Regions from separate parts of the Brevibacillus composti genome, predicted to be linked through region 2. Evidence: riboswitches for the same ligand, from Rfam matches in the RefSeq annotation. Region 2 holds a riboswitch; each other region holds the start of a gene.

Region 1 (4,061 bases), 1.4 Mb from region 2:
ACCTGGCGGTTGCTTGGCATCTACAAGGAGGGGAGACCCGGGGGAAAACTGTTGTGGTGGGTGGTAGCCAGCTTCGGAATTACGCTCTTCTTTCTCCTGAAGCTCGTCACGGATACTCCCGCCTTGTCATGAACAGCCGTAAATCGCCCCCCGCTCATGGAGGCTGGATCGTTGCTCGGAGACAGGTTATGCTCGCAAGGGAAAAAGCAGCTGCTCAATCAAGCGATGTGATTGAACAGCTGCTTTTGCTTTTTGAGAAGACGCATTAGGTAGAACCGAAAGCAGGAAAAGTGGGCTTTCCTTGGCCGAACTCTTGCTTCTCTCCATCCGTAAGATGGTAGGAAGTACGCAAGAATTCTCAGGGAGGGAGCCATGAACCAGGCACTTCGATTCGACTACTCCCATGCGTGCGAATTCATTGCGCAGCACGACTGGGATCAGCTTGCTGCTGAAGTGTGCAGGGCACATACACAGCTTCACCTCGGGACGGGGCCGGGGAGTGAGTTTCGCGGATGGCTCGATTTGCCGATTCAGCTCTGTCAGCCCGAACGGGAGCGGATCAGGCAGGCAGCGGACAAGATCCGCGCTGATTCGGATGTGCTGATCGTGATCGGGATCGGAGGATCGTATCTGGGTGCGAAGGCTGCGCTGGAAATGCTCGGTCACCACTTCAACAACCGGCTCCCTGCCGGCAGGAGAAGCGGTCCCGAGATTTATTTTGTCGGAAACAACGTAAGCTCGGTGTACCTGGTTCATCTGCTGGAACTGCTGGAGGGGAAAAATGTCTCGCTGAACGTCGTCTCCAAGTCCGGGACGACCATGGAGCCGGCGATCGCATTTCGGCTGTTTCGGGACTGGATGGTGAAAAAGTACGGGCAAGAGCAGGCGCGCACGCGCATCTATGCGACAACGGACCGGAAAAAGGGGGCGCTCCGGCAGCTTGCCGACCGTGAAGGCTACGCCAGTTTTGTCATACCGGATGACGTTGGCGGCCGTTATTCCATTTTGACGCCGGTCGGTCTTTTGCCCATGGCGGCCGGCGGGATCGACATCGACGAGCTGCTGCAGGGAGCGGCCTGCGCCAGGGAGCGCTTCGCCTCGCCCGACCTGGACCAAAATCCGTGCTATCAGTACGCAGCGGTTCGAAATCTCTTCTATCGCCAGGGGAAGCTGATCGAGATCCTGGTCAGCTACGAGCCCCGGTTCCGCTTCTTTGGAGAGTGGTGGAAGCAGTTGTTTGCGGAGTCCGAAGGCAAGGGGGGCAAGGGACTCTTCCCCGTCGCTGCCGAATACTCGGCGGATCTTCACTCCATCGGCCAATATCTGCAAGACGGCCAGCGTCACCTCTTCGAAACCGTTCTGTCGGTCCAGAAATCGGAAGTGGATGTGACGATTGCCGATGATCCCGACAATCTGGACGGCCTGCAGTACCTCGCCGGGAAAGGCATGGAATACGTCCGCGCCCGTGTCCTGCGGGGAGCGATTTTGGCACATACCGATGGCGGCGTGCCCAATCTTCTAGTGGAAATTCCGCGGATGACAGCGTATCATTTTGGTGAGCTGATCTATTTTTTTGAAAAGGCTTGTGCGATCAGCGGCTACCTCTTGGGCGTCAACCCGTTTGACCAGCCTGGCGTGGAAGCGTACAAGACCAATATGTTCGCCCTGCTCGGGCGGCCTGGCTTTGAAAAACGAAAAGCGGAATTGGAAGCGAGAATCGATGGAAACGACAAAAACCTATCTGACCGTAGCGGAGACAGCTGAATACCTGGATTTGCCAATGCCGTTTCTTCTCGAAAAAATTCGCGAGGGACGGATTCGAGCCGTTCACAACGGAGAAGAGTATCTCATCAACAAGGATCAATTCCAGCATTTTCTGGAGCAGATGAAGAAGCTGCGCGCGTTCGAGGAAGCGGAAAAGCAGGAGCCGATCCCGGAGAGCTATGATGTGAAGGATGAAGACTAGGCGTGATCTCCTTCTTGTCATGCACCGGGAGGGAGGACTATACTGAAACATGAACAGAATAGAACGAAAAGTAACTGGGGGAGTCCATCACGCTGGGCTGAGAGGACGGAAGCTGCGACCGTCGACCCTTTGCACCTGATCCAGATCATGCTGGCGCAGGGAAGTGGCTGCACGCCGGAGCTGCGAGTCCCGGCGATGCGATGGGATGCTTGGTTGTGCCCACCTTTTCCTGCCGGAGAGGGTGGGCTTTTCTGTGGAGAGAAGGAGAGAGAACATGACCGACTTCGTACTGATCGGTGGAGGCATCATTGGACTCAGTCTGGCATATGAGCTGTCGAAGCGAGGCATGGCGGTAACCGTCGTGGAGCAAGGAGAATGGGGAGGACAGGCTTCCTCTGCTGCAGCAGGCATGCTGGCGCCGCTGAAGGAATTCTCTCAGCCGGGGCCGCTGCTTGATCTCGGGATGAAATCTCTGCAGTTGTATCCAGGCTGGGCTAAGGAACTGGAGGAGACGACCGGAATCGAGGTGCAGCTATGCCGCTCGGGCGTTATGACGGTGGCATTGACAGAAGACGAAGAGCGCTCCCTGCGGCAAAAATACGAGTGGCAAAAGGAAGCCGGGTACGATGTCCACTGGATGACCGGTAAAGAGCTGCGGGAGCTGGAGCCGCTGCTCACTGAAGGGGTGACGGCGGGGATCTATTCGCCGGGGGAGGGCCATATCAACAATCGGATGCTCCTCTCGGCTCTCGTCATGGCTTGCCGGCAGCAGGGGGTCCGCCTGCTTTCGGGCTGCGCCGTGGCCGGAATGGCCTCTGAAGGGAGCCGCGTCACCGGCGTGCATACGACACAGGGGATGATTCCCGCCGCCCATACGGTGATTACAGCCGGAGCCTGGGCGGGCATGATCGCAGATTGGCTGGGGGTATCTGTGCTGGTCAGGCCGGTGCGAGGACAGGTGGCCGCCGTCTCTTCCATCGGGGTTCCCCTGCAGACCGTCATTTTTGGATCAGGCGGCTATATCACGCCCAAGCGGGATGGCAAGATTGTCCTCGGCGCCACGGAAGACGAAGCAGGCTTTCAGCGGGAGGTAACCCTGCACGGATTGACGCATGTGCTGCAAGGGGTGATCCCCTATGTGCCCGTGCTGCAATCCGCCGCCTTTTTGCAAGCCTGGGCGGGACTGCGTCCAGCTGCGGCGGACGGTCTCCCGCTGCTCGGGCCTCTTCCAGGGTGGGAGGGGGTCTTTGTGGCAGGGGGCCATTTCCGCAACGGCATACTCCTGTCTCCTGTCACCGCCGTCAGCATGTCCGATTATTTGGTGGATGGACAAGACGGGCCGCTCGCTCCTTTTTCGCCAGCCCGTTTTTTAGCGGCGAGCGATAAGAGATGACCGGGAGGATGTGAAAATAGGCTGGTCCCCTCTCGAATTTAGACACCTCCCCATAGGCTGTCGTATATGGTAATAAGGAAACGTGAGAGGGGAGGAGTTCTTCCGATGGAAGAGTCACGCAAGGAACTGTTTCATGTTGATGAGGAAGCGATCAGCATGATCAAAGATATCCGCCATACCGTGCAAAATGTCTGTCAGGAGCACGCCCGGCAGAGAGTCAGGATTGAAGCAGTGGATGGCCAGGTGTACGAGGGAGAAATCGTCGACTGGGACGACCAGAATGTCTATGTCGAGATTGAAGAAGAAGTGGATGATTGGGAGGATGAGCTCGATCTGGCGCCCGTCGTCTACAATCCGTACGGCGCTGTCAGTCCATACGGCACAGCCACACCCAATATGCAGCCGCCTTATACAGCGGTAAGTCCGTTTGCGACAGGACCGAACGCCCGTCCTAATCCGGGAGTTAGTCCGTTTACGACGGTAAGTCCATTTGCGACAGGGCCCAACGCCCGTCCCTATCCGGGAGGCAGCCCGTTTACGGCGGTTTCTCCGGAAAGCACCGCGCCTCCCTATGGTTATCCGCAGCCCTACGCCTACTGTTTTCCGTGCCAGCCCCTGATTAGCCCGCTCGAGACAGACAGAAGGCCGCCCACTAGGGTAAGTCCGGCTGAAACGGAAAGTCCCGGCTACAGCCCTTATCCA
Region 2 (4,061 bases):
GCCTGGATCGTCCGCTCACCGGCGGAAGCGGAAAGGTCACGGGCCGCATCGATTGGCAGCGACGGTTTGATGCGATGCAGCAGCATGCGGGTCAACATATCCTGTCCGCTTCTTTTATCAAGATCGCGGACGCCCAGACGGTGGCCTTCCATCTGGGGCGGGAGCATGTCACGATCGATGTGCAGCTCGACTCCCTGTCGGCTGAGCTGGCGGAACAGGTAGAGCGGCAGGCCAATCAAATCGTGCTGGAAAATCGGCAGATTGAGGCGCGATTTGTCACAGAGGAAGAGCTGGCTTCGCTGCCGCTCACCAAACCGCCTGCTGTCACGGAGAATGTTCGGGTGGTAATCATCCCCGATTTTGACTACAACCCATGCGGCGGCACGCATCCGCGCTCGACGGGAGAAGTCGGGCCAATCAAGATCATCGGCTGGGAGCGTCATCGCGGCAATATCCGCGTCCAGTTCGTCTGCGGCTGGAGAGCGCTGGCCGATCACGCCCGCAAGCAAATGCTGCTGCAGAAAGTAACGGGATTGCTTGCAACGAGCGAGCAAGAGCTGGCCGATGTGCTGGAGCGTGTCCTCGCGGAGAAAGAATCGCTGAAGGAGAGCTTGCAGCAGAGAGAGGCGGAATTGCTCGCCGCCGAGGCTGAGCGCGCCCTCCAGTCTGCGGAGCGTTTGGCTGGCGGCGAATGGCTGATGCAGGCCTCGTTTGCCGGACGCAGTATGCAGGAGCTGCAGCAACTGGCGAGACAGATCGTTTCTCGCGAAGAGCAAGCCATCGTGCTGCTGGCGACGACAGGAGAAAAGCTGCAGCTGGTCTTTGCCAGAGGGACAGCCGTCCAAGCGGAGATGAATCAACTGCTGAAAGAGACGCTGCCGCTCATCGATGGCAAAGGCGGAGGAAGTGCGGCGATGGCTCAAGGCGGTGGGGCGCCGACATTGCCTGCGGAAGATTTGCTCGCCCACGCCCGCCAGCTGCTGGTAAGCAGAGCAAACGCCTGACGCAGCGTAGCTGCCCTGACGACGGATGAATACGACACTGGAGGGAAGAACAGATGATGACCTGGAACCCGGGAGATATCGTGCGGGTAAGTCACAAGACCGGCGAGTACCTGACAGAGGTCTTGGAGAACCACGGTGAAAAGCTGCTGGTAAAAGTCATGGCGGTCACCAAATATCCGACACAGGGAGATCTGCACAATCCGTTGGAAGTTGATGTCCCGCTCTTTCACCAGAGACCCGCGCTCTCGTACATGGAAAAAATCATGGTGCCGGCGCAAAGCGTCATCCGCTATAACGGAGCTTTGCCCGACTACAAGGAATCCGCGAAGGCTGCTCTGGAGCGGGAAATGGAGAAACTTCGCAAGACCGTCCGATGGGCGGAGCGCTGCCTGGTGGAGCTGGAGCAAATGTACAAGGAAACCTTTACAAACGGCCAATAGCATGATAGTGTAGGAAGCGAATTGAATAGTGTCACGCAATACCAAACGGGGGCCGGGCAAAATCGGCTGAGATTGTAACGAATGCGTTACTGACCGTTGAACCTGACCTGGGTCATGCCAGCGGAGGAAGAGGTATCAGCTATCAGCGATCACGTCGTTGTCGGCGCCTGTACATGGGCCCGGCGTTCGGCATAGGCAGATGAGCAACCAAAACCATCCGGGGCGGATGGTTTTTTTTATCCGCCTCGGGTGTACCGTATACACGGCTTCTTCCTTCTGTTTGCGTCATGGCGCAGGAGGAGAAGCCTTTTTTCGTCCCCGCATGACGGATTTGTGAAGAGAAGGAGGGGGATTATGCTTGTTCAACTGAACGGCAAGGGCGTGGAGCTGGCCGCGGCGATCACGAATATTCGCGAGCTCCTCGCTTCCTATCAATTGCAGGAAAAGATCGTGATCGTCGAGCGAAACGGAGAGATTATCGACCGTACCCGCTACGAGGAGACGCCTGTTGCGGCGGGCGACCGGATTGAGATTGTACATTTTGTCGGTGGAGGATGATCAGGATGGACACATGGAAAATCGGACCATATGAATTTCGCTCCCGCTTGCTGCTCGGGACGGGAAAATTCTCCGATCTGGAGATTCAAAGCAAAGCGGTGGAGGTCTCCGAAGCGGAGATTTTGACCTTTGCGATTCGCCGCTTGAATCTGGAAAATCCGCATGAACCGAATTTTCTGGAACAGCTGGACTTGAAAAAGTTCACATTGCTGCCCAATACCGCGGGCGCCTACACGGCCGAAGAGGCAGTGCGCATTGCCCGCCTGGCCAAAGCTTCCGGCCTGTGCGACATGATCAAGGTGGAGGTGATTGGCGATCCCAAGACCCTCTTGCCCGATCCGATCGGTACGCTGGAAGCCTCCCGCATATTGGTCGAAGAAGGCTTTATCGTGCTGACCTACACCAATGACGACCCGATTCTCGCCCGCCGTCTCCAAGAAGTCGGTGTTCATGCGGTCATGCCGGGTGCCTCGCCGATCGGTTCCGGTCAAGGGATTCTCAATGAAAACTATCTGCGCTTCATCATCGAGGAAGCCAAAGTGCCTGTCATTATCGACGCCGGCATCGGCTCTCCGGCAGATTGCGCCAAGGCGTTGGAGCTGGGCGCCGACGGGGTCTTGCTCAATACCGCCGTCGCACAGGCCGATGACCCGGTGCTGATGGCCGAAGCGATGAAGCTGGGAGTCGAGGCAGGGCGCAAGGGCTTTCTGGCCGGCCGCATCCCGAAAAAACGCTATGCCTCCGCGAGCAGTCCGCTGGAAGGCATGATTGAATAGCCTGCGGCAGGGACGTCTATTCAATTTTTAGCAAGTCCAAGGAAAAAGGAGTGTGTGAATTGTCAACATTTACGCAGCGTCTGTTGGAAAAAGTGGGGCCTCTCTGGGAACGCAAATACCAGCATCCATTTGTCAGGGGCCTGGGGGATGGCAGTCTGCCGATCGAGTCCTTCCGCTTTTACATGAAACAGGACTACGTCTACCTCATTGAATACGCGAAAATGTTCGCCATCGCCAGCACCAAAGCCCATGATCTGGCGACCAGCTCACGGTTCGCCGCACTTCAAGAAGCCACGCTCAACTTCGAGATGGATCTGCATCGCCAGTATGCGGCCCGCTTCGGTATTACCCGCGAAGAGCTGGAACAGACCAAGCCGAGCTTTGTCATGCTGGCCTACACTAGCTACATGCTGAAGGTGGCGCATCAGGGAACGCTGGCTGAGCTGGTGAGTGCGGTGCTGCCCTGCGCCTGGAGCTATTGGGAGATCGGAAAGAGACTGGCGAGAATCGAAGGGGCGGCGGAGCATGAGTGGTACGGCGATTGGGTGCGCACCTACAGCTCGGAAGAGTTCGGCCAGCTCGCACAGTGGCTGATCGATCTGATGGATCAGCTCGCGGAGGGCAAATCAGAAGCAGAGCTGGCGATCCTGGAGGAGCATTTTCTGAACACATCCCGCATGGAATATCTGTTCTGGGAGATGGCGTACACGGAGGAAATGTGGCCGTGCGAGATAAACTAGCGTTTTCCGGCGTCCGCTTTTCCTACGGAAACAAGCCGATCCTGGACGGCTTCGACCTGCGGATCGGCGCGGGAGAGCTGGTCAGTCTGATCGGCCCGAGCGGCATCGGCAAAAGCACGCTGTTTCAACTGGCTGCCGGGCTGTTGCAGCCGGAGCGCGGCGAAATACGCCTGGATGGCCAGGTGCAAAAAAATCGGTTGGGGCAGGTCGGCTATATGCCGCAGCGCGACCTATTGATGGCGTGGCGGACCGTCAGCGAAAATGCCGGCTTGCCGCTCGAGATACAAGGACTTCCCAAAAAAGAGGTTCGGGCCCGCATTGAAAAAGAATTGCCCCGCTATGGACTGGCCGAGTGGAGAGATGCCTATCCCGCGGAGCTGTCCGGGGGCATGCGGCAGCGCGTCTCCTTCCTGCGTGCGCTGATGACCGGCGCAGACCTTTTGCTGCTGGACGAACCCTTCAGCGCATTGGACGGAATCACCCGCATGGAGATGCAGGAGTGGCTGCTTTCCATGTGGCAGCAGACAGGCAGCACCATGCTCC
Region 3 (4,061 bases), 820 kb from region 2:
TCCCCCTGCCGAAGATGGAGGGGGAGGGGGAAGTTAAAAGAGGATCGATTGCCGGGCCCAGACTTTATGGAGCAGGATGCAGGGATCTCATAGGCAGCCGTCCTTTACACAGCCATCCATTGGCAGCTAGTAGTAGAGACTTTCCGTCCAGAGGCATTTTTGGCAGGTCCGGGAGAGCGGCGTCTCCTCGAACTCGTGGGAACAATGCTTCTGGATCTCCGAGAGCTGCTCGCGAAGCTTTGCCAGTGCCGACTCGAGGCGAATCATTTCCCTGCGCAGCAGGATGGGATCCTGGTGCTGCTTCATTCGCGCTCTGTTCCTCTGTACAATTGTCCGCCCTGTTCGCGGAATTCCCTGGCCTTTTCCCGCATTCCCGCTTCCCGCACAGCCTCCAACGCTCCCGGATTCTCCTGCGCATACGCCCGGATGTCCTGCGTAATTCTCATGCTGCAAAACTTGGGGCCGCACATCGAGCAGAAATGGGCCGATTTGGCACCCTCGGCGGGCAGCGTCTCGTCGTGATACTCGCGGGCGCGCTCGGGGTCGAGGGAGAGGTTGAACTGGTCCATCCAGCGAAATTCAAATCGCGCCTTGGACAGCGCATCGTCCCGCAGCTTGGCGCGCGGATGCCCCTTGGCGAGGTCGGCGGCGTGTGCGGCTATTTTGTAGGCGATCAGCCCGTTGCGCACGTCTTCCTTGTTGGGAAGACCGAGGTGCTCCTTGGGTGTCACATAGCAAAGCATGGCGGTGCCAAACCAGCCGATCATGGCTGCTCCGATGGCGGACGTGATGTGGTCGTAGCCAGGAGCGATGTCTGTGGTGAGCGGTCCCAGCGTGTAAAACGGCGCCTCATGGCAGAGCTCCAGCTGCTTCTCCATGTTCTCCTTGATCTGATGCATCGGGACATGTCCCGGTCCTTCGATCATCACTTGCACATCGTGCTTCCAGGCGATTTTCGTCAGCTCGCCCAAGGTCTCGAGCTCCGCAAACTGCGCCTCGTCATTGGCGTCCGCAATCGAGCCGGGTCGCAAACCGTCCCCCAGCGAGATGGAGATGTCGTAGGCCTTGAGAATTTCACAAATTTCTTCGAAGTGGGTGTATAGAAAGTTCTCCTGATGGTGAGCCAGGCACCATGATGCCAGAATCGAGCCGCCGCGGGAGACGATGCCGGTGACGCGCTGGGCCGTCAGCGGAATGTAGCGGAGCAGCACGCCCGCGTGAATCGTAAAGTAGTCCACGCCTTGCTCGGCTTGCTCGATCAGCGTGTCGCGGTAGATCTCCCACGTCAGCTCTTCGGCTTTGCCATTCACTTTCTCCAGCGCTTGGTAGATCGGGACCGTGCCAATCGGGACTGGGCTGTTGCGAATGATCCATTCCCGGGTGGTATGAATATGCTTGCCCGTCGATAGATCCATGATCGTGTCGGCGCCCCAGCGGGTGGCCCACATCATCTTTTCCACCTCTTCCGCGATCGACGAGGTGACCGCAGAAGTGCCGATATTGGCGTTTACCTTGACGTGAAAATGGCGGCCGATGATCATCGGCTCCGACTCCGGATGATTGATGTTTGCCGGGAGAATGGCGCGTCCGCTGGCGATCTCGTCCCGGACGAACTTTGCCGACACCCCTTCGCGGATCGCGACGAACTCCATCTCCGGGGTGATAATGCCGCGCCGTGCGTAGTGGAGCTGGGTAACATTTTTCCCCGGTTTGGCTCGAAGCGGCATGCGGCCAGCGCGGGGGAAGACGGGGGTGGCCTCGCGCTGTTCCTCAGACCGGTAGCCGTCATCGGCAGGTTGTACGGGCCGTCCCGTGTACCTCTCCGTATCCGCCCGCTCGGCGATCCATTTTTCGCGCAGGGCGGGCAAGCCGTTTTGGATGTCGGCCTTGTAGCCGTCCGAAGTATAGGGGCCGCTGGTGTCATAGACGCGGACGGGCGGATTGGGTGTTTCGCCGGACACACCTCGCGTCGGCTCCAGCTGAATCTCCCGCATCGGGACGCGGATGTCGGGGCGGCTGCCGACCTCGTATACTTTGCGGCTGCCGGGGAATGGCTGGACAGTGTTCAGTTCCAGGGGAGAAGTTTGTGGCATGGACATGAAAAAAACCTCCTTGTCATGGTTTGCACGTGGCATGAACCCTGAGGGAGGCGGAAGAAAACGCGTCCAATGACGAAAGGAAACGCCGCAGGAAGACCTGCGACGCCAGACGCGAGAGCGAAAAGGACAAAGATCCAGAAAAAACAGACAACGTCCTTTCGAGTCATATAGACAATTCCTCCGCTGGCATTACCCAGTTCAGGTTCAACGGTCGACGACAGAGTAGCCGTCCTCTCAGCCTGGTCATCTCCAAGCTCCCGTGCGTATGTGTTGGTGATTACGAGACCATCATACCCCTAATGTGGAGAGGTTTCAAGTGATTTGTGCAAGGATTTCCAGCAGCGAACCGCGTTAATATGTCAGGATCATAGGAAAACCCAATGCTAATGATAGTGGATTTGAAATTGAACCGATCTTTCCAAACCGCTAACGTAATAGATACGGGGCCCCTGTATCAAATACGAGAGGAGGACAGAATACCATGACAAAAGCAACGTTTTATCACGCGGGATGCACCGTTTGCGTAGATGCCCAGCAAGCCCTCTTGCAGTATCTGGACCGCTCGAAAACGGAGGTAGAAGTGATTCATTTCGCCGATCAGCCGGACAAGATTGAGGAGGCGGAACGCATCGGCGTCCAATCCGTGCCGGCGCTGGTGTTGAATGGTGCCGTTTACCACATCAACTTTGGTGCGAGCATGGAAGATGTGCGCAAAGCCGTAGGCGATCTCTCTTCTGATCGGAGCGGAGAAGGGAATCGCAGCAACCTCTTTATTCCCGAGAAATGCGAGGACCAGCTCCTCTGTTGCCAAAGGGTGACTTTCCAGCTCTTCGTCGAGCATGGGCAGGAAAACAATGCCCATATCCAGTTGATTTTCCAACAGAGCGGCGCGAATGTCGCCCGTCCGCATAGCCAGCACGGATAGCTCTACGCCGGGATATTGCTCGTGAAAAGAGAAAATTGCGGGAGGCAAGAGGTAATGGGAGACGGTCAGCAGGGAACCGATCGACAGCCTCCCTCTTTGGATGCCTTGCAGTTCGCGGATGGCGGCCCGGGCTTGGGCTAACTCGTGAAATACGCGCTGTGAATGGCTGCGCAGAATGTGTCCCGCCTCAGTTAACGCCGTTTTTTTGCCGATCCGATCGAAAAGCGGCATGCCGATCTCGGCTTCCAAGATGCGGATTTGCTGACGCAGAGAGGGCTGGGAGATCCCCACTTTTTCGGCCGCTTTGGTAAAGTGCAGTTCTTGTGCGAGGGCTAAAAAATACTCCAGTTGCTTGAGTTCCAACCAGCGCCCCTCCCTTTCCATGCAATTAGGCAAACAAAATCTAGCAATGACCCTACTTTTTTTGCTGAATCAAACCGATCCCCAATCCGACAGGATCAGCCAGATAGGCCAAGTAGAAGTCATCGAACTAATCTTTTCCCGAACGATCTGGGCACCCTGCCCGACGGCCCGGGCGATCACCTCATCGATCGAATCGACTTCGATCGTGATTCTGATCCCATGGGGATAATCCTTCGGTCCGAGCGATATGCCGCCGTTGATTCCGGGGACCTCGTCGGGACCGGTTGTTACGATGCTTAACTCTTCATGTTCTGCTTCGTTTTTACATTTCCTGCTGTTTGCACCGGTTACAGGGCGTGGGGCAGGCGGCAAAAGGGCGATGAAGGTCGTGGCGCAAGTCTTAGCTGTGAATGGCATGCAAGGCTTTATGCTCATCCTCCGGCATGACATAGAATTCATAGGTAAACATTTCAGAGCGAGGAGGAAAGGTGTGGGAAGCGTTGTTCCACACATTTCCCAGGGGAGATTTGGTCCGGTAGCGAACGCCGTGGTTGTGCAGCTTGCCCGAGATCCGCGCATAGGCTTCATCGCCAACTGCGATGTACACCAGACATGAGTATCGAGAAAAAAATCGACGAAAGAGTCCCACTGCCACCCCTCCAGATCCATTTGCT

The links. A riboswitch is a leader RNA that binds a small molecule or an ion and turns the genes downstream of it on or off. The one in region 2 is predicted to bind thiamine pyrophosphate.
Region 1: another riboswitch for thiamine pyrophosphate. It lies ahead of thiO (glycine oxidase ThiO); the one in region 2 lies ahead of thiS (sulfur carrier protein ThiS).
Region 3: another riboswitch for thiamine pyrophosphate. It lies ahead of thiC (phosphomethylpyrimidine synthase ThiC); the one in region 2 lies ahead of thiS (sulfur carrier protein ThiS).

What each region holds. Positions count from the first base shown of each region.
Region 1 covers NZ_CP066308.1:3,722,564-3,726,624, reverse strand. Annotated here, with positions in the region: gene JD108_RS18780 (hypothetical protein) at 1-132, shown strand, start outside; gene JD108_RS18775 (glucose-6-phosphate isomerase) at 373-1,764, shown strand; gene JD108_RS18770 (excisionase family DNA-binding protein) at 1,721-1,966, shown strand; TPP riboswitch at 2,033-2,145, shown strand; gene thiO (glycine oxidase ThiO) at 2,241-3,359, shown strand; gene JD108_RS18760 (hypothetical protein) at 3,465-4,061, shown strand, end outside.
Region 2 covers NZ_CP066308.1:2,352,480-2,356,540, reverse strand. Annotated here, with positions in the region: gene JD108_RS12125 (alanyl-tRNA editing protein) at 1-1,004, shown strand, start outside; gene kapB (kinase-associated lipoprotein KapB) at 1,061-1,444, shown strand; TPP riboswitch at 1,480-1,590, shown strand; gene thiS (sulfur carrier protein ThiS) at 1,799-2,002, shown strand; gene JD108_RS12110 (thiazole synthase) at 2,008-2,778, shown strand; gene tenA (thiaminase II) at 2,838-3,518, shown strand; gene JD108_RS12100 (ABC transporter ATP-binding protein) at 3,503-4,061, shown strand, end outside.
Region 3 covers NZ_CP066308.1:1,531,845-1,535,905, forward strand. Annotated here, with positions in the region: gene JD108_RS08020 (hypothetical protein) at 127-306, opposite strand; gene thiC (phosphomethylpyrimidine synthase ThiC) at 303-2,099, opposite strand; TPP riboswitch at 2,258-2,370, opposite strand; partial or broken gene JD108_RS08030 (thioredoxin family protein) at 2,581-2,718, shown strand; partial or broken gene JD108_RS08035 (LysR family transcriptional regulator) at 2,887-3,408, opposite strand; gene JD108_RS22670 (VOC family protein) at 3,457-3,804, opposite strand; gene JD108_RS08045 (hypothetical protein) at 3,788-3,994, opposite strand.